DNA from 4 places in the Streptomyces sp. NPDC020917 genome. Region 1 is predicted to be linked to each of the others. Evidence: riboswitches for the same ligand, from Rfam matches in the RefSeq annotation. Region 1 holds a riboswitch; each other region holds the start of a gene.

Evidence for each region. A riboswitch is a leader RNA that binds a small molecule or an ion and turns the genes downstream of it on or off. The one in region 1 is predicted to bind cobalamin.
Region 2: linked by a shared signal. The riboswitch ahead of ACH4TG_RS09970 (ribonucleoside-diphosphate reductase subunit alpha) and the one ahead of ACH4TG_RS03610 (cobalamin biosynthesis protein) in region 1 are both predicted to bind cobalamin.
Region 3: linked by a shared signal. The riboswitch ahead of metE (5-methyltetrahydropteroyltriglutamate--homocysteine S-methyltransferase) and the one ahead of ACH4TG_RS03610 (cobalamin biosynthesis protein) in region 1 are both predicted to bind cobalamin.
Region 4: linked by a shared signal. The riboswitch ahead of ACH4TG_RS06660 (CbtB-domain containing protein) and the one ahead of ACH4TG_RS03610 (cobalamin biosynthesis protein) in region 1 are both predicted to bind cobalamin.

Annotation. Positions count from the first base shown of each region.
Region 1 covers NZ_JBIRRR010000001.1:846,486-853,667, forward strand. The annotation lists gene cobN (cobaltochelatase subunit CobN) at 1-830, opposite strand, end outside; gene ACH4TG_RS03605 (cobyric acid synthase) at 827-2,353, opposite strand; gene ACH4TG_RS03610 (cobalamin biosynthesis protein) at 2,350-3,324, opposite strand; cobalamin riboswitch at 3,499-3,696, opposite strand; gene ACH4TG_RS03615 (hypothetical protein) at 3,820-4,029, opposite strand; gene ACH4TG_RS03620 (anion permease) at 4,061-5,260, opposite strand; gene ACH4TG_RS03625 (NAD(P)/FAD-dependent oxidoreductase) at 5,386-6,777, opposite strand; gene ACH4TG_RS03630 (class II aldolase/adducin family protein) at 6,884-7,182, shown strand, end outside.
Region 2 covers NZ_JBIRRR010000004.1:1,692-8,873, reverse strand. The annotation lists gene ACH4TG_RS10000 (extracellular solute-binding protein) at 1-272, opposite strand, end outside; gene ACH4TG_RS09995 (GntR family transcriptional regulator) at 575-1,342, shown strand; gene ACH4TG_RS09990 (DUF3311 domain-containing protein) at 1,468-1,725, shown strand; gene mctP (monocarboxylate uptake permease MctP) at 1,722-3,386, shown strand; gene ACH4TG_RS09980 (helix-turn-helix domain-containing protein) at 3,792-4,748, opposite strand; gene ACH4TG_RS09975 (hypothetical protein) at 4,838-4,975, shown strand; cobalamin riboswitch at 5,003-5,171, shown strand; gene ACH4TG_RS09970 (ribonucleoside-diphosphate reductase subunit alpha) at 5,305-7,182, shown strand, end outside.
Region 3 covers NZ_JBIRRR010000016.1:142,957-150,138, forward strand. The annotation lists gene ACH4TG_RS29065 (kelch repeat-containing protein) at 1-2,144, shown strand, start outside; gene metE (5-methyltetrahydropteroyltriglutamate--homocysteine S-methyltransferase) at 2,322-4,640, opposite strand; cobalamin riboswitch at 4,801-5,016, opposite strand; gene ACH4TG_RS29075 (response regulator transcription factor) at 5,219-5,902, shown strand; gene ACH4TG_RS29080 (ATP-binding protein) at 5,899-7,182, shown strand, end outside.
Region 4 covers NZ_JBIRRR010000002.1:572,327-579,508, reverse strand. The annotation lists gene ACH4TG_RS06665 (hypothetical protein) at 314-3,775, opposite strand; cobalamin riboswitch at 3,940-4,099, shown strand; gene ACH4TG_RS06660 (CbtB-domain containing protein) at 4,135-4,374, shown strand; gene ACH4TG_RS06655 (CbtA family protein) at 4,399-5,280, shown strand; gene ACH4TG_RS06650 (hypothetical protein) at 5,277-6,152, shown strand; gene ACH4TG_RS06645 (damage-control phosphatase ARMT1 family protein) at 6,221-7,182, opposite strand, start outside.

The sequences.
Region 1 (7,182 bases):
TCCATCGGGGTCAGCGCCGCGTCGGAGTCCTGCCACGCGGCGCGCGAGGACGTCAGGCACAGGCCCTGGAGCACGGGCACGTCCAGCGCCGCCAACGCGCCTACGTCCCAGGCCTCGTCGTCGCCGCCCGCGCTCGCCCCGGACGCCGTGGTGCCGCCCGCGGCCAGCACCGTCGCCACGATCGCGTCCGCCCGCCCCAGCACCTCGTACAGGCCCTCGTCGGCGCCGCGCAGCGAACCGCAGTACACCGGAAGGGCGTTGGCGTCCCGCGCCTCGATCGCGTCGCACAGGGTGTCCACGAACGCGGTGTTCCCGGACAGTTGGTGCGCGCGGTAGAAGAGCACCGCCACCGTCGGGCGGCCGGGGAGGTGCGGGCGGTCGCCGTGGACCCCGAACTCCGGCATGGCGCACGGCGCTTCGAAACCCTCGCCGCTCATCAGCACCGTGTCCGACAGGAAGCGGGTCAGCTGGGCGAGGTTGTCCGGGCCGCCCTCGACGAGGTAGCGCAGCGCCTCGGCGACGACGCCCGCGGGCACCGACGACAGCGCCATCAGCTCCGCGTCCGGCACGGACTCGCCGCCCAGCAGCACGGTGGGCACGCCGGAGGCGGCCAGCACCTCCAGGCCCCGCTCCCAGGCGCGGCGCCCGCCGAGCAGCCGGACGACGGCCAGGTCGGCGCCGTCCAGGAGCGCCGGCAGGTCCGCGTCCGGGTCGACCCGGGACGGGTTGGCGATGCGGAAGGCGGCGCCCGCGCCGCCGGCGGCACCGGTGGCGGCGCGCGCGGCGAGCAGGTCGGTGTCCGCGGTGGACAGCAGCAGAACGGTGGTCATGGTGCCCCCGGTGGCAGGAACGGGAGGCCGGCGGGAGCGCCGTCCTCGATGAGCCGCAGCAGCGCGGCGGTGTCCGTGTGCGCGTCGATCAGGTCGGCGAGGCGGTCCAGTTGCTCCTCGCGCAGCGCGGCGAAGGAGGTGCCGGGCGCGGGCACGAAGCGCCGGCCGGCCAGCCGGGCGACCAGCCGCAGGAACTCCCGGCGAAAGCCGTCGCTCTCCAGCGAGCCGTGCCAGTGCGTGCCCCACACCGCGCCGGCCCGGCAGCCGTCGAGGAACTCCTCGTCCCCGCCGAGGACTTCGGCCACCCCGTGGTGGATCTCGTAGCCGGTCACGGGCTGGCCGAGGGCGTGTCCCTCGGGCCGGGCCAGGGTCTTCTCCGCGGCGAACCGCACCCGCACCGGCAGCAGGCCCAGGCCCTCGACGGTGCCGGCGCGGGACTCCACGTCGTCCTCGATACGGGTCCCCAGCATCTGGAACCCCCCGCAGATCCCGAGCACCGGAAGGCCCTGCGCGGCCCGGCGGGCGACCGCGTCGGCCAGGCCCCGGGCGCGCAGCCACTCCAGCGCCCTGACGGTGCCGCGGGTGCCGGGTAGCACCACCAGGTCGGCGTCGGCGATCTCCTCGGGGCGGTCCACGAACCGCACCACGACGCCGGGTTCCGCGGCCAGCGCGTCGACGTCGGTGAAGTTGGACATCAGCGGCACGGCCGCGACCGCGACCCGCAGCACGTCCTCGCCGAGCGGCGGCGCGGCCGCCTTCGACTCCCGGGCCCGCAGGCCGTCCTCCTCGTCGATGCCCAGGCCGTGCGCGAAGGGCAGCACGCCCAGCGCCGGGCGCCCGGTGAGCTTCCGCAGCATGTCCAGGCCGGGCTGCAGCAGCGTCACGTCGCCGCGGAACTTGTTGACCAGGTAGCCGCAGACCAGTGCCTGGTCCTGCGGCGAGAGCAGCGCGGTGGTGCCGAAGAACGACGCGAAGACCCCGCCGCGGTCGATGTCGCCGACCACCAGCGTGGGCAGCGAAGCCCGGCGGGCCAGCGCCATGTTGACGATGTCGGTGCGCCGCAGGTTGATCTCCGCGGGGCTTCCCGCGCCCTCGCAGATCACCGCGTCGTGGGTGCGTCCCAGCTCCTCCAGGCAGCCGGCCACGGTGTCCAGCAGCTCGGCCTGGCGGCCGCCGTGGTAGCCGCGGGCGCTCAACTCGCCCACCGCGCGGCCCATCACGATCACCTGGCTGCTGCGGTCACCGCCCGGTTTGAGCAGCACCGGGTTCATCAGCGCCGACGGCTCGACCCGGGCCGCCTGCGCCTGCATCGCCTGGGCGCGGCCGATCTCCGCGCCGTCGCGGGTGACGAAGGAGTTCAGCGACATGTTCTGGCCCTTGAACGGGGCGACCCGCACGCCCTGCCGGACCAGCCACCGGCAGATCCCGGCGGTGACCACGCTCTTGCCGGCGTCGGAGTGCGTCCCCGCGACGAGCAGGCCCTTCACCCGCCGCGTGCCGGCCGTGCCCCGGGCCGCGTTCACCGCGCCCCCTTCGCCGGGCCGCCCGCGCCCGCGCGGCGGCGCGCGGCGGACAGCAGCAGCGACGCGCCGAGCGCCAGCCCGCCCACCCGCCGCGACAGCCTTATCGCGCGCGGGATGTCGGCGGGCCCGGGCGCGGGGAATTCCGCGCCCAGCACCGGCCGGTGCTCGACCCGCCCGCCGTAGGCGAGCGTGCCGCCCAGGCGCAGGCGCAGCGCGCCGGCGAACGCGGCTTCCACGGGACCGGCGTTGGGGCTCGGGTGGGACCGGGCGTCGCGGCGCCAGGTGCGCAGCGCGGCGCGCGGGTGCGGCCCGGCCAGCGCGGCCAGTGCCGCGGTCAGCCGGGCACCCGGATACCCCGCGGCGTCGTCCAGCCGGGCCGACGCCCAGCCGAACCGCAGGTAGCGCGGGGAGCGGTGGCCCACCATCGCGTCCAGGGTGTTGACGGCCCGGAAGCCGGCCAGCCCCGGCACCCCGAGCAGGCCGCCCCACACCAGCGCGCCCACCACGGCGTCCGAGGTGTTCTCGGCGACCGACTCCACCACCGCCCGCGCGATGCCGTCCGCGTCGAGGTGCTGCGGGTCGCGGCCGCACAGGTGCGGCAGCCGGGCGCGGGCGGCGGCCAGGTCGCCCGCCCGCAGCGCCTCGCCGATCGCCGTCGCCTCGCGGGCCAGCGAAGTGCCGCCCAGCACCGACCAGGTGGCGGCCGCGGTCAGCGCGACGGACAGCGCGGGGGAGGAGCGCACGGCCCGCCGGGCGAGCACCGCGGCACCCACCGCACCGCCGGCGCACAGCGCCGCATGGACCGTCCCGCTCAGCCGGTCGTCACGCCACAGCCGGCGTTCCAGTGACCCCGCGGCGCGCCCGAACCCCGCGACCGGATGGCCGCGACGCGGGTCGCCGATGGCGAGGTCGCAGAGGAAGCCGAGCGCGGCGCCGTACGCGTAGCCGTCTCCGGCACGTGTGGCTCGCATCGGCTCAGCCCGCCGTCACGCTCCGGCGGGGCGGGGCCTGGGGTGGACGGGGGGCCGGGGGCGGGACTGCGCTGGGGGCGGTGGGCAGGGCCGAACACGGCGGTGTGCCGGGGGTGTTCGCGCCCACTCGGGTGCCGGGCATGGCAGAGGTCCTCACTCAGGGTCCGCGCCCTGGTTCGACGTGACCGGCGGTGAGAGTCTCCTGGCTCCCGGATCAACGCACTCCCGGTCTTCCAGCCGGATGACCGGCCGTGACGTACGGGTTGGGAGTGCACTCCCCGGTGACAGTGGCGGGACCGCGCCGGATTCGCACCGGACTTCCTCTCCTGCCGCCGTATGGCTTCCGGCAGTTCACCACGTGCGCGATACCGGGTCAACTCCGCGTTGACCTGCGGGGATGGAGTGTGGCGAGGTCCACACCCCCGGCGCGCCCCCCGGCGAGCCCCGGCGGGGACGGTCGCCGTGGCCGTCACGTGCGGACGGCCACGGCGCAGGTCACTTCTGGACGATCAGTGTGATGCCCCATGCGACGGCCGCCGCGCAGGCGGCGAAGCACAGGTAGGCGCCGGTGCGGCTGAGCGCGGCCGTGCCGCCCCCGCGCCGGGTGAGCCCGACGATGCCGAGGGTGAAGACGCCGACCAGGCCGACGGTGGACAGCAGGGTGACGGCGAAGACCGAGAGCAGGGCGTGCCAGTCGATGGTCATGGGATGTCCTTCGCGGGGTGTGCTCGGGGCTTCAGGCGGCCGTGCCGGTGGCGGAGGCCGGCGGCGGCGGGGTGACCGCGGCGATCGCGGCGGTCACCGCACCCTGGGGCTCGCCGGCCGCGGACGGCTGCGGGTCGTTGACGTTGGCGTGGGTGATCGGCTTGCGGCGCGCGGCGGTGCGGATCGCGGCGCAGGCGGCGAGCGCGATCACCGCGACCGCGGCGACGCCCCAGCTGCCCTGCTCGGCCAGCAGCGCGGCGCCGGCCGCGACCAGGCCGGCCGCCGGCAGGGTCAGCACCCAGGCGGCGACCATCCGGCCGGCGGTGCTCCAGCGCACCACCGCGCCGCTGCGGCCCATGCCCGCGCCCATCACGGCACCGGAGCAGACCTGCGTGGTGGACAGCGCGAAGCCCAGGTGGGAGGAGGCGAGGATGGTGGCCGCCGCGCCGGTCTGCGCGGCGAAGCCCTGCTGCGGCTGGATGTCGGTCAGCCCGCGGCCCATGGTGCGGATGATCCGCCAGCCGCCGAGGTAGGTGCCCAGCGCCATCGCGGCGCCGGCGCAGACGATGACCCACAGCGGCGGGTCGGAGTTCGGCGCGAGGGCGTTGCCGGTGATCAGGGTGAGGGTGATCACACCCATCGTCTTCTGCCCGTCGCTGGTGCCGTGGGCGAGCGAGACCAGGCCCGCGGAGGCGATCTGGCCGGCCCGGTAGCCGCGCGACGTGGCCTCCGGGTCGGCGCCGCGGCCCAGCCGGTAGGTGACCCGGGTGGCGAGCGTGGACGCCAGGCCGGCCACGAACGGGGCGGCCGCGGCGGGGATCAGGACCTTCATCACCACGGCCTCGCCGTGGATGCCGTGGGTGCCGGCCGCGACCAGCACCGCGCCGATCAGGCCGCCGAACAGCGCGTGCGAGGAACTGGAGGGCAGCCCGGCGAGCCAGGTGATCAGGTTCCACAGGATGGCGCCGACCAGGCCGGCGAAGATCACTTCGGGCTTGATGCCGGCGGACTCGTCGATGATGCCGCCGGAGATGGTCTTGGCGACGGCCACCGACAGGAAGGCGCCGACGAGGTTGAGTACGGCGGACATGGCCACCGCCGTCTTGGGCTTGAGCGCGCCGGTCGAGATGGTGGTGGCCATCGCGTTGGCGGTGTCGTGGAAACCGTTCGTGAAGTCGAACACGAGCGCGGTCGCGATCACGATTCCGATCAGGAGCGTGATGTGTTCCATGGCCCCAGGTATTCGTTCGAGCGGGCAGTGGCGAGCCGACCGTACGAAGTGATGGTGAACGGAAGGTGAACTGGGAGCGGACTCGCGGTGCCATCGTTAAATCCGCGTGAATCCCCTTCGAATCGTCAGTGTCTCCCGGACAACCGGTCGGCGTAGCGGGCCACCACGTCGGTGCGGGCGCTGCGCCCGGCCCGCTCCCGCCCGTCGGCCGCCCGGTACGCCGCGTACATGCCGTGCACCCCCGCCCAGCGCAGCGGTTCCGGCTCCCATCGCCGCACCCGGTGGCCCACCCACGGCAGCTCCGTCAGCTCCGTCCGCTGCCCCTGCCCGGAGTCCAGTCGCACCAGGTCGCGCAGGGTGCGCGCCGCCAGGTTGGAGGTGGCCACGCCGCTGCCGACGTAGCCGCCGGCCCAGCCCAGGCCCGTGCTGCGGTCCAGCTGGACGGTCGCGCACCAGTCCCGCGGCACTCCCAGCACCCCCGACCACGCGTGGTCGATCGCCACCCCGGCGGTCGCCGGGAAGAAGCGGACCAGGATCTCCCGCAGCGCAGCCACGGTCGCCGGCGAGGTCCGCCCGTCGTTGTCGGTCCGGGAGCCGAAGCGGTACGGCGCGCCGCGCCCGCCCAGCGCGATCCGGCCGTCCGCGGTGCGCTGCGCGTACATGTAGGCGTGCGCCATGTCGCCGAGGGTCTCCGCGCCGTCCCAGCCGATCGTCGCCCACACCTCGGGCGGCAGCGGCTCGGTGGCGATCATCGAGGAGTTCATCGGCAGCCAGGTCCGCCGCTGCCCCCTCAGGGACGCGGTGAACCCCTCCGTGCAGCGCAGCACGTACGGGGCCCGGACGGTGCCGTACGGCGTCACCGCGTGCTTCGGCCGGATCTCGGTCACCGGGGTCGACTCGTGCACGGTGACCCCCAGCCGCTCGACGGCCGCCGCCAGGCCCTGCACCAGCTTGGCCGGATGCACCCGCGCGCCGTGCGGGGTCCAGGTGCCGCCGACCGTGCCCGCCACCCGCACCCGCCGCGCCGACTCGGCCGCGCCCAGCAGCACCCGGTCGGTCTCGCCGAACGCCAGCTCCGCTTCGTGGTACGCCTTCAGCCGGGCCAACTGGGCCGGGGTGTACGCCACTTCGAGCACGCCGCCCTGGTGGATGTCGGCGTCGATGCCCTCCTGCCCGGCGACCGCGACCACCTCGGCGACGGTGGCGTTCATCGCCCGCTGGAGCGCCACCGCCGCGTCGCGGCCGTGCAGCCTGGCGTACCGGTCGCGCCCGGCGATGCCGTTGTAGAGCCAGCCGCCGTTGCGCCCGGACGCGCCGTAGCCGCAGAACCGCGACTCCAGCACGGTGATCCGCAGGAACGGGGCCGCCCGCTTCAGGTAGTACGCGGTCCACAGCCCGGTGTAGCCGCCGCCGACGATCACCACGTCGGCGTCGGTGTCGCCGGGCAGCGGCTCGCGGGGCTCCGGGATGCCGGTGCCCGCGTACCAGAACGAGATCCCGCCGTTGACGGTGGTCATAATGCCCCTGCAATCCGTGTGCGCCGTGGTCGGTGTGCGGGACGCTAACCCGCCCCCGACCGGCACGGCAACGTACAACGTGTAAGCACCCAGCAAAGGACTCGACGTGCGTGACGCAGTGCAGAACGCCTGGTCGGAAGTGGTGGCCACGGCGCGCAGGACGGTGGCGGACGGCCTCGTCGTGGGCACCTCCGGCAACGTCTCGGCGCGGGTGGGGGACCTGGTCCTCGTCACACCCACCGGAGTGCCCTACGACCGGCTCGGCGAGGACGACGCCGTCGCGGTCGACCTGGCGAGCGGGGAGCAGGTCCGCGGCACTCTGCGGCCCACCAGCGAACTGCCCACCCATCTGGCGGTCTACCGCGCCACCCCGGCGCGCGCGATCGTCCACACCCACGCGCCGCA
Region 2 (7,182 bases), on a different contig from region 1:
GCGTCGAGCTTGGCGTTCTTGTCCGGCCACGCGTAGTACTCGTGGTTGATCTTCAGGCCCGGGTGCTTGGCGACGAGCGCGTCGTCCGCGGCCTTCACCAGCTCCGGCCAGTTGTGCTGCGCGTCGACCGTCAGCCAGACGGTGATCGACGACGCGGTCGACTTGCCGGAGTCCCCGCCGGCCTTGTTGTCGTCCTTCTTGCTCGACCCACAGGCCGCCACGCCGGCGATCATGGTCGCGACGCCGATCGCCGCGATGAGCTTGCGCTTCACGCCACCCTCCTCAGGATGCCCGAAACTCCCCCCACCGCCCGAAATGCCGGCCGCAATGCGAACACACTGCGGCCACTCCTGCTCGTGGGTCTGGGATGTGGCCTTAATGGTTTAGACCAGTACCGGGAGCTTGGCCTAGACCTTTGGGGGTGTCAAGGGTGTATAAGAACACCCGTCGGCTCTGTTATCGGACCGACACCTGAGGGGGACAGCCAGCACCAGGCCAGCCCGTGCCACCATGTGAGCCGCGATAAACGGAGGAGCCGGTGACGGCAGCACGTCAGCAGTCGGGAGTAGACGTCATGCAGAGCGACGCGGGAACGGTGGAGTCCACGGGGAACGGCACCGCGGGCCGCACCGCCCGCGTGCCCAAGTACTACCGGCTCAAGCGCCACCTGCTGGACATCACCCAGACCATGCCGCCCGGTACGCCGGTGCCTCCGGAGCGCACGCTCGCCACGGAGTTCGACACCTCGCGCACCACCGTCCGGCAGGCGCTTCAGGAACTCGTCGTCGAGGGCCGGCTGGAGCGCATCCAGGGCAAGGGCACCTTCGTCGCCAAGCCCAAGGTCTCGCAGGCCCTGCAACTGACCTCGTACACCGAGGACATGCGCGCCCAGGGACTGGAACCGGCCTCCCAGCTGCTGGACATCGGCTACATCACCGCCGACGACCGGCTGGCCGGGCTGCTCGACATGAAGGCCGGCGGCCGGGTGCTGCGCATCGAGCGGCTGCGGCTGGCCAACAGCGAGCCGATGGCCATCGAGACCACCCACCTGTCCGCCAAGCGCTTCCCGGCGCTGCGCCGCAGCCTGGCCAAGTACACGTCGCTGTACACGGCGTTGGCCGAGGTCTACGACGTGCGGCTGGCCGAGGCCGAGGAGACCATCGAGACCTCGCTGGCCACCCCGCGCGAGGCCGGGCTGCTGGGCACCGACGTCGGGCTGCCGATGCTGATGCTCTCCCGGCACTCGATCGACACCACCGGCGAGCCGGTGGAGTGGGTGCGCTCGGTCTACCGCGGCGACCGCTACAAGTTCGTGGCGCGGCTGAGCCGTCCGACGGACTGATCGGCCGTCCGGCCTGCGGACATCGTGGCCACACCGTTGGCAGCACGGGTAGTGACTGCGGTCGGTCCCCTCCCCTAGGTTCGTGCGCACTGCACAGGTCGCTCTAGGGGACGGGAGCCACACACATGACAGCCACACCTCCGGACACCGCACCACCGGTGGTCACCCCCTCGCGGGTGATCGCCGGCCTCTGCCTGCTCGCGCCGTTCGTCGCCCTGCTGTGGGTGGACTCCTACTCGCGGGTGACTCCGCGGTTCATCGGCATCCCGTTCTTCTACTGGTACCAGATGGCCTGGGTGCCGGTGGCGGCCGCGCTGACGTACACCGCGTACGTCCTGGTCCGCCGCGAGGAGCGGGCGCGCAAGGGGGGTGCGGCCAAGTGAAGAACGACGTCAACGGCGTCGCCCTCGGCGTCTTCATCCTCTTCTTCCTCGCCGTCACCGTGGTGGGCTTCATGGCGGCCCGCTGGCGGCGCGCCGAGAACGCCCTGCACCTGGACGAATGGGGCCTGGGCGGCCGGAGCTTCGGCACCTGGGTCACCTGGTTCCTGCTCGGCGGCGACCTGTACACCGCGTACACCTTCGTCGCGGTCCCGGCCGCGATCTACGGCGCCGGCGCGGCCGGCTTCTTCGCGGTGCCGTACACGATCATCACGTACCCGCTGGTGTTCCTGTTCCTGCCGCGGCTGTGGTCGGTCTCGCACCGCCACGGCTATGTGACCTCCTCGGACTTCATCCGCGGGCGGTTCGGCTCCAAGAGCCTGTCGGTGGCCGTCGCGCTCACCGGCATCCTGGCCACCATGCCGTACATCGCCCTCCAACTCGTCGGCATCCAGGCGGTGCTGGACGTGATGGGGGTCGGCGGCAGCGACTCCACCAACTGGTTCGTCAAGGACCTGCCGCTGATGATCGCCTTCGCGGTGCTCGCGGCGTACACCTACTCCTCCGGCCTTAGGGCGCCGGCGCTGATCGCCTTCGTCAAGGACGCGCTGATCTACATCGTCATCGTGGTGGCGATCATCTACATCCCGTACAAGCTGGGCGGGTTCGGCGACATCTTCAGCAAGGCGTCCGACGCGTACTCGGTGAAGAGCCCGCAGACCGGGCTGCCGCGCGGCTCGCTGGTGACCGGGCCGAAGGCCCAATGGGCGTACGCCACACTGGCGATGGGCTCGGCCATGGCGCTCTTCCTGTACCCGCACTCGGTCACGGCCGTGCTGTCCGGCAAGAGCCGCGACACCATCCGCCGCAACACCACGATCCTGCCGCTGTACTCGCTCATGCTCGGCCTGCTGGCGATGCTCGGCTTCATGGCGATCGCCGACGGCGTCGGCAAGGGCATCAAGGGCTACAACGGCCAACTCGCCATCCCCCAGCTGTTCGAGAACATGTTCCCGTCGTGGTTCGCGGGCGTGGCCTTCGCGGCGATCGGCATCGGCGCGCTGGTGCCGGCGGCGATCATGTCGATCGCAGCGGCCAACCTGTTCACCCGCAACATCTACAAGGACCTGATCAAGCCGGACGCCACGCCCGAGCAGGAGACCAAGGTCTCCAAGGTCGCGTCGCTGGTGGTCAAGGTCGGCGCGCTGGTCTTCGTGCTCACCATGGACAAGACGGTCGCGATCAACTTCCAGCTGCTGGGCGGCATCTGGATCCTGCAGACGGTGCCGGCGATCGTCGGCGGCCTGTTCACCCGCTGGTTCCACCGCTGGGCGCTGCTGGCGGGCTGGGCGGCCGGCATGGCCTACGGCACGTGGAAGGCGTACGAGCAGTCCAGCCCGAGCCAGGCGCACTTCGGCGGGAACTCCGACATGATCCCGTGGATCGGCGAGAAGGGGTACATCGGGCTGACGGCGTTCGTGATCAACGTGGCCCTCGTGCTCGTGCTCACCCTGGTCCTCAACGCGGTCAAGGCGCCTGCCGGCGCGGACGAGACGGTGGCCTCCGACTACCTGGCCGAGTCCGAGCCGTCCGGCTCCTCCGGCGCCGAGCAGCCCGGTGAGCCCGGGGTCTCCCCCGGCCTCCCCGAACCCGCCGGAGCCTAGCCCTTCGCCGGGCAGCGTCCCCCGCCAACGGGTGGCCCTCCACCCTCCCCCCGGGGGGCGTTCACCCTCCCCCGGGGGGGCGTTCACCTGGCGGTGTGGGTCACCCCTCAGGGGCGCGGGGTCCCCCAGGGCTGCGCCTGGGAGGTGCCCCCAGCGCGAGCAACCGGCCACCGGCCGGTGGTCCGGAGCGGACCGAACTGCCCCTTCGGGACGGTGGCGGAGTGCGGCGCCGCGCTGGCTGGTCGCGCAGTTCCCCGCGCCCCTGCGGGGCACGTTCTGCCCCGCGAGGGGACGTTGCCGGCGGACGGCCCGTGCGGGGCTGAGCGCGCAGTTCCCCGCGCACCTGACGGGGCACCGCCTGCCCCGCGGAGGGGACGTTGCCGGCGGACGGCGGGTGGTGGGGGGTCAGGGGCGCTGGCCGAAGGTGCGGCGGTAGGTGAGGGGCGTCGTGCCGGTCCACCGAGCAAAATGGTGCCGCAGCGTCGCCGCGTTACCGAACCCCGTCCGCACCGCGATCGCATCGACCGTCTGCCCGGTCGACTCCAGCAACTCGCGTGCGAGCAGAACCCGTTGGCCCAGCAGCCAGCGATACGGCGTGGTGCCCGTCTCCTGCTGGAAGCGCCGCGCGAACGTCCGCGGCGACATGTGGGCCCGCGCGGCCAGCTCGTCGACCGTGACCTCGCGGTCGAGGTTCCGCTCCATCCACGCCAGCACGCCGGTGACCGTGTCGCTGGTGGCCCGCGGCAGCGGCCGGTCCACGTACTGGGCCTGGCCGCCTTCGCGGTGCGGCGGCACCACCATGCGGCGCGCGATGGCGTTCGCCACCGCCGACCCCTGCTCCTTGCGCACCAGATGCAGGCACGCGTCGATGCCGGCGGCCGTACCGGCCGAGGTGACCACCCCCGCGTCGTCCACGTAGAGCACGTCGGGCTCGACCATGGCCGCCGGGTAGCGGGCGGAGAGCCGTTCCGCGTGCCGCCAGTGCGCGGCGCAGCGCCGGCCGTCCAGCAGGCCCGCCGCCCCCAGCATGAACACCCCTGAGCAGACGCTGAGCACCGTCGCGCCGCGCTCCACCGCCCTCACCAGCGCGCGCAGCGCGTCCGGCGGGAACGCGCGGTCGTTGAAGGTGTCCCCGGCCGGCACGGCGACCAGGTCCGCCTCCTCCACCCGGTCCAGGTCGTCCGGCACGGACATGCTGAACCCGGCGTGGGTGCCGAGCACCGGCCCCTCGCCGGAGACCACCGCGAAGTCGTACACGGGCAGGCCCTCGTCGCTGCGGTCGAGCCCGAAGATCTCGCAGACCACGCCGAGTTCGAAAGGGTGCACGCCGTCGAGCGCCAGGACGGCCACGTTCTGCAGCATGCTGTCGAGCATGCCACTTGGCAGGATGTTGCGGTAGTACGACAGTCCTGCCACTGGTCCCGGGTAATGCGCGCGAGCACGATTGACTCATGACACTCCTCCTCGACATCGCCGCCCTCCTCGCCCTCGCCGCCTCCCTCACCGCCGCCCCGCTCAGCGGTGCACGGCACGACGCCCGCATCGACCGGCAGATCCGCCGGGCCCAGCAGGGCCCGTCGCGGACCTGAGCACGCCGCGCGACACGCCGCGCCGACACCACTACATGTGGGGTCGGCGCGTTCCGCTGTCCACAAGATGTATGCTCAACTCCGCTGCCCGCAGGGGAAGCCGGTGCGAATCCGGCGCTGCCCCGCAACGGTGAGCGGCGGCGCCCGCGCGCGCCCCCGCACAGCCCGATCGCCTGCCGGCGCCGCGCCCGACGAGCGGGCGCGCTGTGTCCGGGCCTCGCGGATTGGGCTCGCGGACGCTGCTCCGACCTGCCCTCCCCGGGCTCTGCGGTGCTGCCTTCCGTCCCTCTCCGCCGGCCGCCGCCGCGAAACGAGGGAGAGCACCGAACGTGACCATCGCGCCTGACGCACCCGCTGCCGAAGCCGCCGCACCACCCGCAGAGACCACCGACGCCGCCGGCGCCGCGCTGCTCCGCGACCTCGTGACGCTGACCGCCGACCTCCCCGACACCGACCCCGGCCGGGTCGCGGCCGCCGCCCTGCGCGGGCGCAGCGCCACGGCGGACCGGGCCGAGCTGCGCGAGCTGGCCACCGAGGCCGCCGCCGGCCTGATCGCCGAGGACCCCGGGTACTCGCGGCTGGCCGCCCGGCTGCTGACCGCCACGATCGCCGAAGAGGCCGCGGGCCAGGGGGCGGTGTCCTTCTCGTCCTCGGTCGCCGTGGGCCACCGCGAGGGCCTGATCGGCGACCGCACCGCCGACTTCGTGACGCTGCACGCCACGCGGCTGGACGCGCTGGTCGAGCAGGCGCTCGCCGAGGGCGCCGACGACCGCTTCGGCTACTTCGGGCTGCGTACGCTGTACAGCCGCTACCTGCTGCGGCACCCGATCACCCGCCAGGTCGTCGAGACCCCGCAGCACTTCATGCTGCGCGTCGCCTGCGGCCTGGCCGAGGACGACACCGTCCGCGCCGCGCAGGACGTGGCCGCGCTGTACCGGCTGATGAACCGGCTGGAGTACCTGCCGAGTTCACCGACCCTGTTCAACTCCGGCACCCGCCACCCGCAGATGTCCTCGTGCTACCTGCTGGACTCCCCGCAGGACGAGCTGGGCTCGATCTACGACGGCTACGCGCAGATCGCCCGGCTGTCCAAGCACGCGGGCGGCATCGGCCTGTCGTACTCCCGGGTCCGCGCCCGCGGCGCGCTGATCCGCGGCACCAACGGCCACTCCAACGGCATCGTGCCGTTCCTCAAGACGCTCGACGCCTCGGTGGCCGCGGTCAACCAGGGCGGGCGCCGCAAGGGCGCGGCGGCGGTGTACCTGGAGACGTGGCACGCCGACATCGAGGAGTTCCTGGAGCTGCGGGACAACACCGGTGAGGACGCCCGCCGCACCCACAACCTCAACCTGGCGCACTGGGTGCCGGACGAGTTCATGCGCCGCGTCGACGCCGACGGCACGTGGTCGCTGTTCTCCCCCTCCGACGTGCCGCAGCTGGTCGACCTGTGGGGCGCGGACTTCGACGCCGCCTACCGGGCCGCGGAGGCCGCGGGCCTGGCCCGCAAGACCCTGCCCGCCCGGGAGCTGTACGGCCGGATGATGCGCACCCTCGCGCAGACCGGCAACGGCTGGATGACGTTCAAGGACGCCGCGAACCGCACCGCCAACCAGACCGCGGAGCCCGGCCGCACCGTCCACTCCTCCAACCTGTGCACCGAGATCCTGGAGGTCAGCGACGGCTCGGAGACCGCGGTGTGCAACCTCGGCTCGGTCAACCTGGGCGCGTTCGTCACCCCGGACGGCGACCTGGACTGGACGCGGCTGGACGAGACCGTCCGCACCGCCGTGACGTTCCTGGACCGCGTGGTGGACATCAACTTCTACCCGACCGAGCAGGCCGGCCGCTCCAACGCCCGCTGGCGTCCGGTGGGCCTGGGCGTGATGGGCCTGCAGGACGTGTTCTTCCGGCTGCGGCTGCCCTTCGACTCCGCCGGGGCGAGGGAGCTGTCCACCCGGATCGCCGAGCGGATCATGCTGGCCGCCTACGAGGCGTCCTGCGACCTGGCCGAGCGCAGCGGACCGCTGCCGGCCTGGGAGAAGACCCGCACCGCGGCCGGCGTGCTGCACCCCGACCACTACGGCGTCTCCCTCAACTGGCCCGAGCGGTGGGCCGCGTTGCGCACCCGGATGGCCGCCACCGGGCTGCGCAACTCCCTGCTGCTGGCCATCGCGCCGACCGCCACGATCGCCTCGATCGCCGGCGCC
Region 3 (7,182 bases), on a different contig from region 1:
CGCCCGGCTACCGCTTCGGCTACGACGGCACCACGACCGGCTTCGAGGGCTGGGCCGGCGCCACGCCGCAGGACGGCTGGACGGTCACCGACGACAGCGGCTCCGGGGTCACCTGGCGCTTCGACGACCCGGGCGGCTACGGCAACGACACGGGCGGCACCGGCCAGTTCGCCGAGGTCGACTCCCGCAACGGCGGCACCTCCACACACGAGACGACCGCTCTCGTATCGCCGCGGCTCGACCTGAGCGGCGACGCCACGCCGATCGTCTCCTTCGCCAACTCCTTCATGTCGCCCCTGTACAACTCCAACGCCTACGTCGAGGTCAGCGTCGACGGCGGCCAGTCCTGGAGCTCCGTCTGGCACATGTCCCGCACGATCGCCACCGGCCCCGAGGTCGTCGCGCTCCCGCAGGCCGCCGGCAAGAGCGACGTGCGGATCCGGTTCCGCTACGACGCGGTCCACTCCTGGTTCTGGAAGGTCGACGACGTCTTCGTCGGCGACCGCTCCTGCGACGCCACCGCCGGCGGTCTCGTGACCGGTACCGTCACCGACGGCAACACCGGCACGGCGCTTTCCGGCGCGACCGTGAGCGTCGCCGGCACCCCGGCGGCCACCACGGCCGGCGGCGGCTACGAGCTGTTCGCGCCCGCCTCGGCGGCCGACGGCTCCGGCCGCACCACGCTGGGCGTCACCGACGGCGCCTACACCGCCGCGACCGCGACGACCGCCGTCGCCCGCGACGGGGTCACGGTCAAGGACTGGCGGCTGGGCGCCGGCCGGATCAGCGTCTCCGGCGGCCCGTTGCAGGTGACCCAGCAGCCCGGCCGGTCCACGACCAGGACGGTGACGCTGCGCAACACCGGCACCGCCCCCGTCCACGTCGTCCTCGACGGGCAGGACGGCTCGTTCACGCCCGACTCGCACCCCGGCGCCTCGGGGACGGCCGGCAGCGGCGCCCCGGTCCGGCACTCCGGCGGCGACTTCACCCGCGGCTCGCTGGTCGCCGGCAGGACCCAGGGTGCCGCGGCGGCCGCGGGCTCGACCGCTACGGCCGGCGCCAGCACCGTGCCGGGCGGCACGGCGTGGACGACCGCCGACGCCCTGCCGGGACCGGTGATGGACAGCGGCTCGGTCACGCTCGACGGCAAGGTGTACTCCTTCGGCGGCACCGACGGCGGCAGCCTGCTGTTCCAGGCCCTGGTCCACGACCCGGCCGCCGGCGGCTGGCAGCGGCTGGCGAACATGCCGCAGGGGCTGGAGAAGCCGGGCGTGGAGGCGGTCGACGGCCGGATCTACGTCGTCGGCGGCTGGGACGGCACCGGCAGCGCCTCGGCCGCGGTCCACCGCTACGACCCGCAGCACGACACGTGGTCCTCGGTCGCGCCGCTCCCGTCGGGGGTCGTCGCCGGCGGCACGGCGGTGCTCGGCGGCCGGCTGTACGTGGTCGCCGGCTGCGGCGGCAACTGCGTCCCGGCGTCGCAGGCGACCTACGTCTACGACCCGCGGGCCGACACGTGGAGCCGCGTAGCGGACTACCCGGTCACCGACGCGTGGCTGGCCTGCGCGGGCATCGGCGGCCAGGTCGTCTGCGCGGGCGGCACCGATCCGGTCAGCGGCGCGGAGTCGGTGGCGACCTACGCCTTCGACCCGGTCGCGGGTACTTGGACCGCGCGGGCCGACCTGCCCTACCCGAACTGGGCGATGGCCGCCGCCTCCTCCGGCGGGCGGCTGCAGGTGGTCGGCGGTGTGACCGACGGCCAACTGACCAACCAGGCCGAGGAGTACGACCCGGCCACCGACTCCTGGTCGGTCCTCCCGGCGGCGAACACGCTGGCGTACCGCGGCAGCGGCGCTTGCGGGCTGTACGTCGTCGGTGGCGCGGACGGCGCGAACGCGCCGCTCACCGGCGTCGAGCAGCTGCCCGGATACGGCGACTGCGGAAGTTCGGGCGCCGCTGCCTGGCTGTCGGCCCCGCACGGCGTCACGGTCGCCCCGGGCGCCGCGGTGACGGTGCGGGTCACGTTCGACGCGGCCCGGGCCGACCAGGCCGGCACCTACACGAGCGGGCTGACCGTGGGCACGGACTCGCCGTACGCCGTGCCGGCGCTCGCCGCGACGATGAGGGTGGTCGCCGCCGGCTGACCGCCGCCGGCCGGTCCTCGGGACCGGCCGGCCCGGCACCGCTGGAGGGGCTCCCGGGACACTGCGCCCGGGAGCCCCTCCGGCTCTCCGCGCCTGCGCGGCCGTGCGGTGTGCACGACGGGGCGGCGCACCCACGGGGCCGGGAGGGGCGGCGCGGCGTCCCTCCCGGCCGGCGGGTCAGGACGGGGGCAGCTCGGCGCGGACCGTGCGGGCCGCGGCCACCAGGTTCTCCAGGGAGGCGCGGGTCTCCGCCCAGCCCCGGGTCTTCAGGCCGCAGTCCGGGTTGACCCACAGCCGCTCGGCGGGGATGGCCTCGAGTCCCTTGCGCAGCAGGTCCGCCGCCTCACCGGCGCCGGGCACCCGGGGCGAGTGGATGTCGTAGACCCCGGGCCCGGCCTCCCGCGGGTAGCCGTGCGCGGCGAGCTCACCGGCCACCTGCATGTGGGAGCGTGCCGCCTCCAGGCTGATGACGTCGGCGTCCAGGTCGTCGATGGCTTCCACGATGTCGCCGAACTCGGCGTAGCACATGTGGGTGTGGACCTGCGTCTCCGGACGGACCCCGGACGTGGCGAGCCGGAACGCCTCGGTGGCCCACGCCAGGTACGCCGGCCGGTCGGCGGCCCGCAGCGGCAGCGTCTCGCGCAGCGCCGGCTCGTCCACCTGGATCACCGAGGTCCCGGCCGCCTCCAGGTCGGCCACCTCATCGCGCAGCGCCAGCGCGACCTGCCGCGCGGTGTCGCCGAGCGGCTGGTCGTCGCGGACGAAGGACCAGGCCAGCATGGTGACCGGGCCGGTGAGCATGCCCTTGACCGGGCGGCCGGTGAGGGACTGCGCGTAGGAGGTCCAGCGCACGGTCATCGGGCCGGGCCGCGCGACGTCGCCGGCCAGGATCGGCGGGCGCACGTACCGGGTGCCGTACGACTGGACCCAGCCGTGCCGGGTCGCGAGGTAGCCGGTGAGCTGCTCGGCGAAGTACTGGACCATGTCGTTGCGTTCGGGCTCGCCGTGCACGAGCACGTCGAGGCCGGTCCTCTCCTGGAAGGAGATCACGTCCTGGATCTCCTTCCTGATGCGCTCCTCGTAGCCCGCGGTGTCGATCCGGCGGGCCCGCAGATCGGCGCGGGCGGCGCGCAGTTCGGCGGTCTGCGGGAAGGAGCCGATGGTGGTGGTGGGCAGCGCCGGCAGGCCCAGCCGCTCCCGCTGGGCCGCGGCCCGCCGCTCGTACGGCTGCGGGCGGCGCGTCTCGGCCCCGGTGACGGCCTCGGCGCGGGCCCGCACGGCCGGGTCGCGGGTCAGGGGGGAGGTGGCGCGGGCGGACAGTGCGGCCCGGTTGGCGGCCAGTTCGGCGGCGATGGCGTCGGTGCCCTGGGCCAGGCCCCTTTCGAGCGTGGTGATCTCGGCGGTCTTCTGCCGGGCGAAGGACAGCCAGCGCAGGATCTGCGGGTCGATGTCGCGTTCGGCCGCCGCGTCCAGCGGCACGTGCAGCAGCGAGCAGGAGGCGGCGACGTCGACGCGGTCGGCCAGCCCGAGCAGCGTGCCCAGGGTGGACAGCGCCTTCTCCAGGTCCGCGACCCAGATGTTGCGCCCGTTCACCACCCCGGCGACCAGCCGCTTGCCGGGCAGCCCGCCGGCCGCGGCGAGCGCGTCGAGGTTGCCGGCCGCGGACCCGGTGAAGTCCAGGGCCAGTCCCTCGACCGGTGCCGCGGCCAGGAGCGGCAGGGCGTCGCCCAGCCGGTCGAAGTACGAGGCGACCAGCAGCTTCGGACGGTCGGTCAGCGTGCCCAGCACCTGGTAGGCCCGTTCCGCGGCGGCGAGTTCGGCGGGCGTGCGGTCCTGGACCAGGGCGGGCTCGTCGAGTTGCACCCACGGCGCCCCGGCGGCCCGCAGGTCGGCGAGCACGTCGGCGTAGACCGGCAGCAGGCGGTCCAGCAGGGTCAGCGGCTCGAAGCCGGCCGGCGCGCCCGGCGCCGGCTTGGACAGGAGCAGGTAGGTGACGGGGCCGACGAGGACCGGCCGGGGGTCGAGTCCCAGCGCCAGCGCCTCGCGGACCTCGCCCGCCTGCTTGGCCGGGTCCGCGGAGAAGACCGTGTCAGGCCCCAACTCGGGCACCAGGTAGTGGTAGTTGGTGTCGAACCACTTGGTCATCTCCAGCGGCGGCACGTCCTGCGTGCCGCGGGCCATGGCGAAGTAGCCGTCGAGCGGGTCGGCGGCGACCGCGTCGCGGTGGCGGTCGGGGATCGCGCCGACCATCACGGTGGTGTCCAGCACGTGGTCGTAGTACGAGAAGTCGCCGGTCGGCACCTCCTGGATGCCGGCCTCGGCGAGCCGGCGCCAGGTGGCCCGGCGCAGTTCGGCGGCGGTCGAGCGCAGGGCGTCCGCGCTGACGCGGCCCTTCCAGTAGCCCTCGATCGCCTTCTTCAGCTCCCGCCGGGGGCCCTGGCGGGGGTAGCCGTACACGGTGGCCCGTGCTGCCGCGGCTGCGGGCTTGGTCGTCACGGAGATCTCCTTCGCGAGATGGATCCCTGAGGTCCCGATGGCGGGACGAGAGCGCGAAGGGATGGCGGCACGAGCGATGCGGGCGTGCGCGCCACGCCGGACTGCTGGTGCTTCGTACGCCGACCCGCCCTCGAGGTCACCGGGACTCCGCGGGCGCACCGGGCGCACACGGGCAGGTGGCAGGTCTTCGGACTCGCGGGCACGTCCTCGTCGAGGACACCTACTGGCCGTCGCTTCCCGGGCCATTGCGGCCCAGTGCGTATGACGGCGGTCGTTCCCGCTCACCGCTGCGGGGCAGTCCCGGATTCCCACCGGGTTCCCTCTTGCGACACACCCGCCTGGCCGGCGGGCGTGAACCAGCTGCCCTTCCAGCCTAGGACCGCGCCCCCGCCGCCGTCCGGCGACGTCCACGATCCGGGACGGTGACGCCCCTCACCCGGTGAGGCCGCGGGCACGGCCGGCGGCGGTTCGGGCGCGCGTGCCCCGCCGTCGTGGCGCGGCGCGCGCCGCCGCCCGGGGCACGGCTCGCCCCGGGCGGAATCCGCAGTTCGCAGCGGTCGCAGACCTACGATGGGGGGATGCGGGTGCTTGTCGTCGAGGACGACCCGGGAATCGCCGATCTGATGGTCCGTGGCCTGGAGCGGGCCGGGTACGACACCGCCGCGGCGGCCTCGGGTCAGCAGGCGCTCCTGGCGTCGCCCGACCCCGATGTGGTGCTGCTGGACCTGGGACTGCCCGACATGGACGGCGTCGAGGTGTGCCGGACGCTGCGCGGCCGGTCCGACATGGCGATCATCGTGGTGACCGCGCGCGGCGAGGAGGGCGACCGGGTGGCCGCGCTGGACGAGGGCGCCGACGACTACCTGGTCAAGCCGTTCGGCCTGGCCGAGCTGCTGGCCAGGATCCGCGCGGTGCTGCGGCGGGTGCGGCCGGCCGAGCCCGAGGTGCTGCACCACGGCGACCTCACCGTGGACCTGCGGACCCGCACGGTGACCGTCGGCGGGCGCGAGGTGGCGCTGACCCCGAAGGAGTTCGACATCCTCGAGGCGCTCGCCGTGGACCCGGGCCGGGTGGTGACGCGGCAGGAGATCCTGGAACGGGCCTGGGACACCCACTGGTACGGGCCGACGAAAGTGCTGGACGTGCACGTGGCGGGCCTGCGCCGGAAACTGCGCAGGCCCGGTCTGGTGGAGACGGTGTACGGCAGGGGGTTCCGGCTCGGCACCCCGGACCCGCGGGCCGATCCCCCCGACGTGCCATGACCCGGCGCATCGCCCTTGCGGTCATGTCCCTGGTCACCGTGCTGCTGGTGCTCACCGTCGTGCCCCTGGGGCTGTCGCTCGCCGACCGCGAGCGCGCGTCCTTCCGCCAGAGCACCGAGGACGCCGATCGCGCGCTGGCCGCCGCCGCCGAGGAGCACCTGTCCGACCACGGCAGCGCGGCGTCGCTGCGGCGCATGCTGGTCCGGGGCACCGAGCCGGGCGCCTGCGCCGCCGTCTTCGACGCGGCCGGGCGCGAGGTGGCGTCCACGCCGTGCCCGCAGCAGAGCGCCGCTCAGTTCGCGGAGACCCGCGAGCAGTGGGCGGCCATGGCCCGCAGCGTGCTCGCCCACGCGGGGACGGTCACCCGCACGCAGGACGACCGGCTGGCCGTCGCGGTGCCGGTCGGCGAGACGTCCTCGCCGGTGGGCGTCTCGGTGCTGTCCCGGTCGGCCGATCCCACGAACGACCGGATCGCGGAGATGTGGGCGCGGCTGGCCGGCATCGGCGTCGGCGGCCTGGTCGCCGGGGCCCTGCTGGCCGTCGTCCTGGCGCGGTGGGTCGGCCGGCCGCTGCGGTCCGTGGACAGCGCGGCGCGCGAGCTGGGCGAGGGCAGGCTGGACGTCCGTGCGGACGGCGGGCAGGGCCCGGTCGAGGTGCGCAGGCTCGCGTCCACCTTCAACACCATGGCGGCCCGTATGGAGACCCTGATCCACGGGCATCGCGCGGTGATCGCCGACGTCTCGCACCAGCTGAGGACACCGCTCACCGCGCTGCGGCTCCGGCTCGACATGCTCGCCACCGAGACCCCCGGCGACGAGCTGACGGCCACCGAGCTCGCCGCCGCGCAGCAGGAGATCACCCGGCTCTCGCGCCTGGTCGACGGGCTGCTGGCGGTGGCCCGCGCGGAGAACGCCGTGCCGCGGCCGGTCGCCGTGCGGGTGGACGAGGTGGTCGAGGACCGGCTCGCGGCCTGGACCCCGGTGGCGCAGGAGCGGCAGGTCCGGCTCACGGCCCGCTGCCGTCCCGGGCTGACCGCCCGGCTCGGCGCCGGCGATCTGGAGCAGGTGCTCGACAACCTGCTGGCCAACGCCCTGGACGCGGTCGGGGAAGGCGCGACGGTGCGTGTCGAGGGCCGGGCCCGGCAGGGCCGGGTGCTCCTCACCGTCGCCGACGACGGGCCGGGGATGAGCGCCGCGGCACAGGAGACGGCGTTCCACCGCTTCAGCAGTCCCCAGGCGTCGGGGACCGGGCTGGGGCTGGCCATCGTGCACCGGCTGCTC
Region 4 (7,182 bases), on a different contig from region 1:
GCATGCGCCCGGGTGAGCCAATGGAGAGGGCCGCACGCACAGTTCCGAGGAGACACTCCCGTGGCGGCCCCGACCCCACCCACCGAAGGTGCACCGCCAGGGGCGCGAGGAACTGCGCGACAAGCCCAAACGATGCCGTTTCGACGGCAAAGCACCCCGCGGGGCAGCCCGGACCCCGAAGGGGCGCGGGGTCCCCCAGCGCTTCGCCTGGGAGGTGCCCCCAGCGCGACAAGCCACGACGGCGCGGCAGGCGGCAGAGCACACCCGGGGGCAGCCCGGAAGCCGGGACCCGGGCCACGTCAGAGGGAAGCGGCTACTCGCGGGCCGTCTCCACCGCGAGAGCCGCGTCGGCTACGTCAGGGACACCGTGGCCGCGGAGAACCCGGAGGCGGGTGCGCCATTCCTGCGGCCAGCCCGTGCGAACACCCAGCACCTGGGTGATGGACACCGCGAACATCCCTCCGGCGTAACTCCCGCTCAACGTAAGGCGTTCGACGGCGGCCAGCAGGACAAGCGGATCGCCGGGCTGCCCGACGCTGCCGAGGCGGCTGCGCAGAGTCCCCGCCGTACGGGCGGCCAGGGCGCGGCGTTCCACGTGCAGAGCCGCCAAGTGGTCCAGCGCGTCCAGGAGATCCGCGGCCGCCGCGTCCAGATCGAGGGCCACGGCCGCCAGATGCGCTCCCTGCGCCACGAAGTCCGGCGTGCCGCAGAGAAGTTCCGCGGCACGCTGAGCCGCCACCCTCCGCGCCGCGGTCCTCCGCATGGTCACGAGGGTCGATAGCCGCGCGACCAGGTGGCCGATCCGCCGCCGGGCGGGCCGATCCCGCTCCGGCCCCGCGTCCACGTCGTGCGCGGAAGCCTCCGCCTCCGCGACGACGAGCCGCGCCAGCGCCTCCAGCAGCGGGCCGTCGCCGTCGACCGCGGCGGTCAGCTCCACCAGGCCGTCCGCGGCGGCCCGCCACGACGACCTGTTGTCCAGATCGACGGTGCTCGCCAGCAGCAGCGGCGCCGCCTCGGGGTACCACGGCGCCCAGTTCGCGAGCGCTCCCGTCGCAGCGTCCGCGGTCTCCTGGTCGGCGCGGCGCGACACCTGGCCCACCAGCCGTGCGTAGCGGGGCCGTTCGGCGACCCTGAGGTCGTACGGCCGGACCCGCAGGACGGCAGTCCGGGTGACCAGAGGGCCGTCGGCGGCGCGTTCCAGCACACGCCAGGCCGCCGGGGCCCGCAGCAGCTGCATGGCGACCGGAACGCAGGCCGCCTGCACGTCGGGATGCTGGCCGGGAAGCGCGAACGCCTCGTCCAGGATCACCGCGGCGGTGCCGACCGGCAGCCGGGACGCGGCCAGCCGCACGAGTTCCTTGCGGCTGGTGACCTTGGCGGCCGGAGCGGCCGTGCCGTCGGCGGCCGGCAGCAGGGCCGTGCGCAGCACCGTCTCCAGTTGGGACGGGACGACGAACTTGGTCACCCGGCCGGCCGCGTACAGCGCGACGCGCGCCCGGTCGTCCGCCGCGTGCGCCAGCAGGAGCGGCAGCACGTCACCGGGACGGTCCGTCCAGGCCAAGGCCCCCAGGGCGGCTTCGGCGAGCACCGTGTCCGTCGACTCGAGGTACCGGCGGACGATGTCGAAGCCGAGTTCAGGGATGGCCGCCGCGTCCCGGAGGTGCCAGGCCCGCGTGTACTTGGGCAGCGAGGCGTCCCCCGCCGCGCGGGCCAACAGCCTTGCGGCGGCGGCCTGCTGGCGCGGCAGCCAGTTGCGGATACCGTCGAGGGGCGGCAGCCACCGCGCTCCCGGGACGAGGAACCGCCCGTACGGCGGCCTGGCGGCGAGGACGGGGTCCAGCAGGTCGGTGCGGCGGTGCGCCAGGACCCGCAGCACGGGTGGGAGCACGGCGGCTGACGGTTCCAGCTCCAGCACGCGCTCGGCCCGTTCGTCCCTTGTCGCCGGGTCGTCGAGCCAGAGGTCGACGGCTTGCCGCACCGTCGCGTCGTTCCCGAACTGGACGGCTTGCCAAAGGAGTTCTTGGAGTTCGGGCATGTGGCGGGCGCGGCGCCCGAGGGCCCGCGCGAGCGCGAAGGTGAGGGAGTGGTCGACCTTGTCGGCACCCGCCTCCAGCCAGGGCCGGAGCGCCTCGAAGACCTGGAACTCCTGTCCCCGGCGCAGCGTGGTGTCCAGCCGGCCGAGGTGGGCGCCTCCGGTGTGCCCGGACAGGCGCGTCAGGGTGGTCAACGCCCATCCCACGAGGGGGCGTTCGCCGCTCACGGCGTGCTCGCGCAGCACGGCGAGGGCCAGCGACGAGAGGGCGTGGCGGGTGCGCGGGGAGCTGTCACGTGCCTCCACGGCGTCGATCGCGATGCGGTCGAGCAGGCTGGTGTCCACACCGGTGAACAGCCGTGGCGGAACCTCGGCGAGGGCCAGCAGCGCGGGTGACCTGACGGGCTCCTGCTCGTTGCGGAGCCGCTGCAGGTCGTCGAGCAGCACGGCGACCGGCGCGGCCTCACCGGACCTGGCCGCGTTCCTGACCAGCATCGGGTATGCCTGTGCGCGGTCATCGGCGGCGGGACGGCGCGTGGCGGCGACGAGGCGCTCGCGTGCCTCGGCGACCGGCAGGTGGGCGACGGCGGCCAGCACGGTGTCCCAGGGCTCGCCGCGTTCCGCGGCCTGCGCGGCCATCCGCCGCGCCTCGGCCTGTGCGCGAGCGCGCGGCAGCGCCTCCAGGACGCTCGCGCTGAGAGCGGTGTGGCCGAGGTCCTGGCCGGCGGTCGCGGCGTCGTAGAAGGACTCGCGGCGGGACGGCGGCAGGGCGCGCAACAGCGCCGCCAGGGCGTCGGGTTGGCGGCTCCATGCCTTCCCGAGCGCGAGGAGCTCCGGCGGCCCGAGCCTGGCGACACGGCCCAACGCGGTACGGGACAGCAGGCCGTGGGAAGGGTGCGCGAGGCGTTCGGGAGCCGTGATCAGTGCGATCGTCCGTCCCGGAGCCGCCCTGAGCAGCGGGCCGAGACATGACCTGACCGACACCGGAAAGCGCTGCGGGCAGTGTCGTTCGAGCAGTTCCAGGACGCGCAACGGGCGTGCCTCGACGGCGGCTTCGAACAGGTCGCCGTTGCGCTGCCACCACGCCGGGCCGGACAGCTCCGGCAGCTCGGCGAGCTGGCGTGCGGCCTCGTCCAGCACCAGGTCGGCGTGGCGGCGGGCGAGGGCGCGCCACCGCACCACCGCGAGGAACAGGTCGGGCAGCAGCCGTTCCACAACGTCGGCCCCGCATCCCGGCAGCAGCCGCGCGGCCTCCTCGTCCCCCCACTGCTCGCGCACGGACACCAGCAACCGCTCGGCCAGCTTGGGGCGTTCGCCGTCGACGACCGCGAGAGCGATGCGGCGGCGCACGGCCTCCGGGGCATCGTCCATCGCCCGCTCCAGCGCGGCGTCGCTGAGCGGCAGGTGGAACGCGGCCTTGAGCGCGTAGCCGCGGACGGTGGCGTCGGGGTCCGCGAGGCGCGCCTCGAGGAAGCCCGCGTCCTGCCCGATGGACGCGGCGACGGCCGCGAGGCGGCGGCCGTACAGGCCGCGCGTCTCCAACTCGTCCAGCACGGGCCGCAGTCCACTCCCGCCGAGGCGGCCGACGCCGCTGCCCTCACCGTCGCCGCCGACGACGCCGTCCTGCGCCCGCTCCCGCGTCCAGACGGCGAGGGCGCGCATGCGGTCGGGGTACGCGAGCGGGTCGAGGGCGGCGAAGAGGGCGTCGACGGCTGCGCGAGGTTCGTGAGGCTCGGTGGACATGCGCGCCATTGTGGCGCCGCCTGCTCCCGCTCTCGTACGGGTTTTCGCCCGCGAGGCCATCCGGCGGCCGCGTCGACGGCCTCGACGAGCCCGTAGCGGCCTGCGGGCCGACCCGGCTGCTCCCACGGACCGGGCCCTGAGGCCGCGTTCACGTGCGGAGGTGGCCGGAGGTCACATTGACGGGGTCTTCCGACCGCCCTTACTGTGCCAATAACTGCGAGGGAGCGAGTAAGCCGGTGCAATTCCGGCACGGTCGCGCCACTGTGTGCCCCCCGGTCACGGCCGGGGGCGAGTCAGACACTCCCCCCTTGCGCCCGCTCCATCGAACTGGGACGCACGATCCCCAAGGAGGGCTCCACATGAGCAGTCTGTCCGCGCCTGCCGCCACCCCCACCCACGACGCCGGCTCCGCCGCGATCCCCGTCGTCGTCCCCAACGTCCGCGCCGCGCTGCTGCTGGTGAGCACCGCGGTGCTCGCGCTCGCCGTCTACTACTTCATCGGTGTCGACCAGGGCGCGGTGTCGGTGTTCGGAAACGACATGCACGTCCACGAGTTCGTGCACGACGCCCGGCACTTCCTCGGTTTCCCCTGCCACTGAGCGGCGGGGACACCAGGACTGACCATGGTCAAGCGCATCCTGGGGCGCGGCCTGCTGGCCGGCGCCCTCGCAGGGCTGCTCGCGTTCGCGTTCGCGCGGATCTTCGCCGAGCCCCAGATCAACAAGGCCATCGCCTACGAGAGCGGCCGTGACGCCGCGCAGGAGGCGCTGGACAAGGCCGCCGGGATCCCACCGGAGATGGCCGACCCCGACCTGTTCTCCCGTACCGTCCAGGCGGACGTCGGCCTCGGCGTCGGCATGATTTTCTTCGGCATGGCCATGGGCGCGCTGTTCGCGGTCGCGTACCTGCTGTGCCTGGGCCGCACCGGGCGCCTGCAGGCCCGGACCCTGTCCGTGCTGGTGGCCGGCGGCGGCCTCCTCGGCTTCTACCTCGTGCCGTTCGTGAAGTACCCGGCGAACCCGCCGGCCATCGGGCACGCGGAGACGATCCAGCAACGCGGCAGCCTGTACCTGGTGATGGTGCTGTGCTCGGTGCTGTTCCTCGCCGGCGCCGTCTGGCTGGGGCAGCGTCTCCAGCCGCGGTTCGGCAACTGGAACGCCACGTTGCTCGGCGCGGCCGCGTACGTCGTCGTGATCGGCGTCGTGATGACGCTGCTGCCGTCGATCGGGCACCTGTCGGACAACGTCCACCTCTACGGCCACCACGCCACCGAGACGCCGCTGCCGCTGACCGACAAGCAGGGGCACCTCGTCTATCCGGGCTTCCCGGCCGACGTGCTGTTCGACTTCCGGCTCTACTCGGTCGCCGCGCAGCTCATCTTGTGGGGGACGATCGGGCTGGTCTTCGCGCCGATGGCGCAGCGCCTACTCCAACCGGCCACCGTACGGCGGCAGAAGCCGGCCTCAGCCGCGTCCGCAGGAGCCGCGGACCCGGTGACGACGTGACCCATGCCGCCGACGGCGGCGCGGACCGGGGCGGCGGCCGCGACGGTGACGCCGCGCTCGACGCCCTCGGACCGTTCTTCACCATCGGCCGCCACGACCCGGCGCATCCGCCCGCCGGTGACTGGCGGTCGGTGACCGACCTCGTCACCGATCCTTCCGTCCTGGACGAACGGGTCGCGTCGGTCCGGGAGTTCCTCGCCGCCGGCGGCGGTCTGGACGTCGCGCGGATCGAGGTGCGGGTGGCCGCGTCGGTGGCCCACCTGGGGATGGCGGCACGGCTCGTCTCCCCGCTGCTGGCAACGGCCGTGCTGCACCGCCGGGTTCCGGCTCTGTCGCTCGACGACCTACGGTGGAAGGCGCAACTCGGGGGCGCCTTCCCGCTGTCACTGCCCCGGGCCGGAGGCGGAACCGGCGAGACCGCGGGCGTCGCGGGCGGAGACGGGGCCGCCGTGGAAGCGGCTTGCGGTGAGGATCCGGGCCGGGAACTCGACGACAACGGCCCCCTCCCCGCATGTCTGACCGCCGTCCTCGTCGACGGCATCGCGGTACCGCTGGCCGGTGCGTTCGGACGGTTCGGGGTGTCGGAGCACATCCTGCGCGGCAACACGTCGTCGGCGCTGGCAGGCGCCGCGCGCATGCTCGCCGGCAGGGGCGCAGGGACCGACGCCCGCGCCCTGCTCGGGGTGCTCCTGCGGCACCCGTATCTGGCCGGCTCCGGCGGGTTCGGGCCGCGGGGCGCCTTCCGTCGCAGCAGTTGCTGCCTGATCTACCGGGCCGCCCCCGACCGCAACGGCTCCCTGTGCGGCGACTGCGCACTCGACCACCGGCCAACTGCGGCCAGGGGCAAACGGGTTCACCGCGGGACGGACTGAGGGCCGCGACGTGGCCCGACAAGCATGTGACGCGGCCCGACAAGCATGCGGAGCCGCGAACCGCCTCCTCACGGCCGGAACTGCACCACCGCGTACGTCCCGCTGGTCCGCCATTCCTCGCCGCTCCCCTCGAGTTCGGCGAGCGTCGCCGGGTCCAGCCCGGCGGCCACGTCCGACTTCAGGGTGCGCAGCGCCAGCAGCGGGCTCGGGAAGTACGAGGTGAGGTCGGCGAACGGCGTGGTGGCCGGCCACAGGCGATCACCCACCAGGCGGCGGTAGTTGAGGTCGCCCTTGGAGATCGTCACGGTGGCCTGGGCGAGGTCGGCCCGCAGGTCCTCCGGCATGTCCGCGTAGGGCAGCGGTGCGCACGAGAAGGGATGGGCGCGGACCATCAGCCGGCCGCCGGTGAGGGCGTCCCGCAGACGGCCGCCGATCGTGCCGGCCGCGCCCGGGGCCTGCGCGATGCGGCGCACGCACTCCACGACGTCCGCGGTCGTCGCGTCGGACACGTAGTAGGGGTACGGCTTGACGTGGAGGACGACGGCGGCCGCACGGCCGGTGTGCAGCAGGCGGTCGACGAGCAGCAGGTCGGGGATCAGTTCGCGGCCGGCGTTGTCGGCGAGCACGTACACCGCGCCGGGCGGGGACGAGGCCAGCTTCCGCCACAGCAACGCGCCGTCGTCCGCGATGAGATGCTCGCCCTTGCCGTCGAGGTCTCCGGAGGAGATCTGGAAGCCCAGGTCGGCCTTGTTGCCCCACAGGGCACCGTTGAGCATCGCCTGGTCCTGCTGTTCCGCGGGCAGTTCGGCCACCCGGTCGAGAGCGGCGAGCTCCTCCGTGACGGCGAGGCTGTCCAACTCCGCCCGCTTGAACGGTGCGAAGGGATCGATGCCCTGCCACGGCCCGGGGCCGAAGTACCCGACGGCGTCCAGCAGCCGGCGGTAGAAGTAGCTCTCCGCCCACAGGAACGGCACGTCGAACCACGACCGCCCGACGTACCCGTGGCTCCAGCTCTCCCACCGGCCCGCGT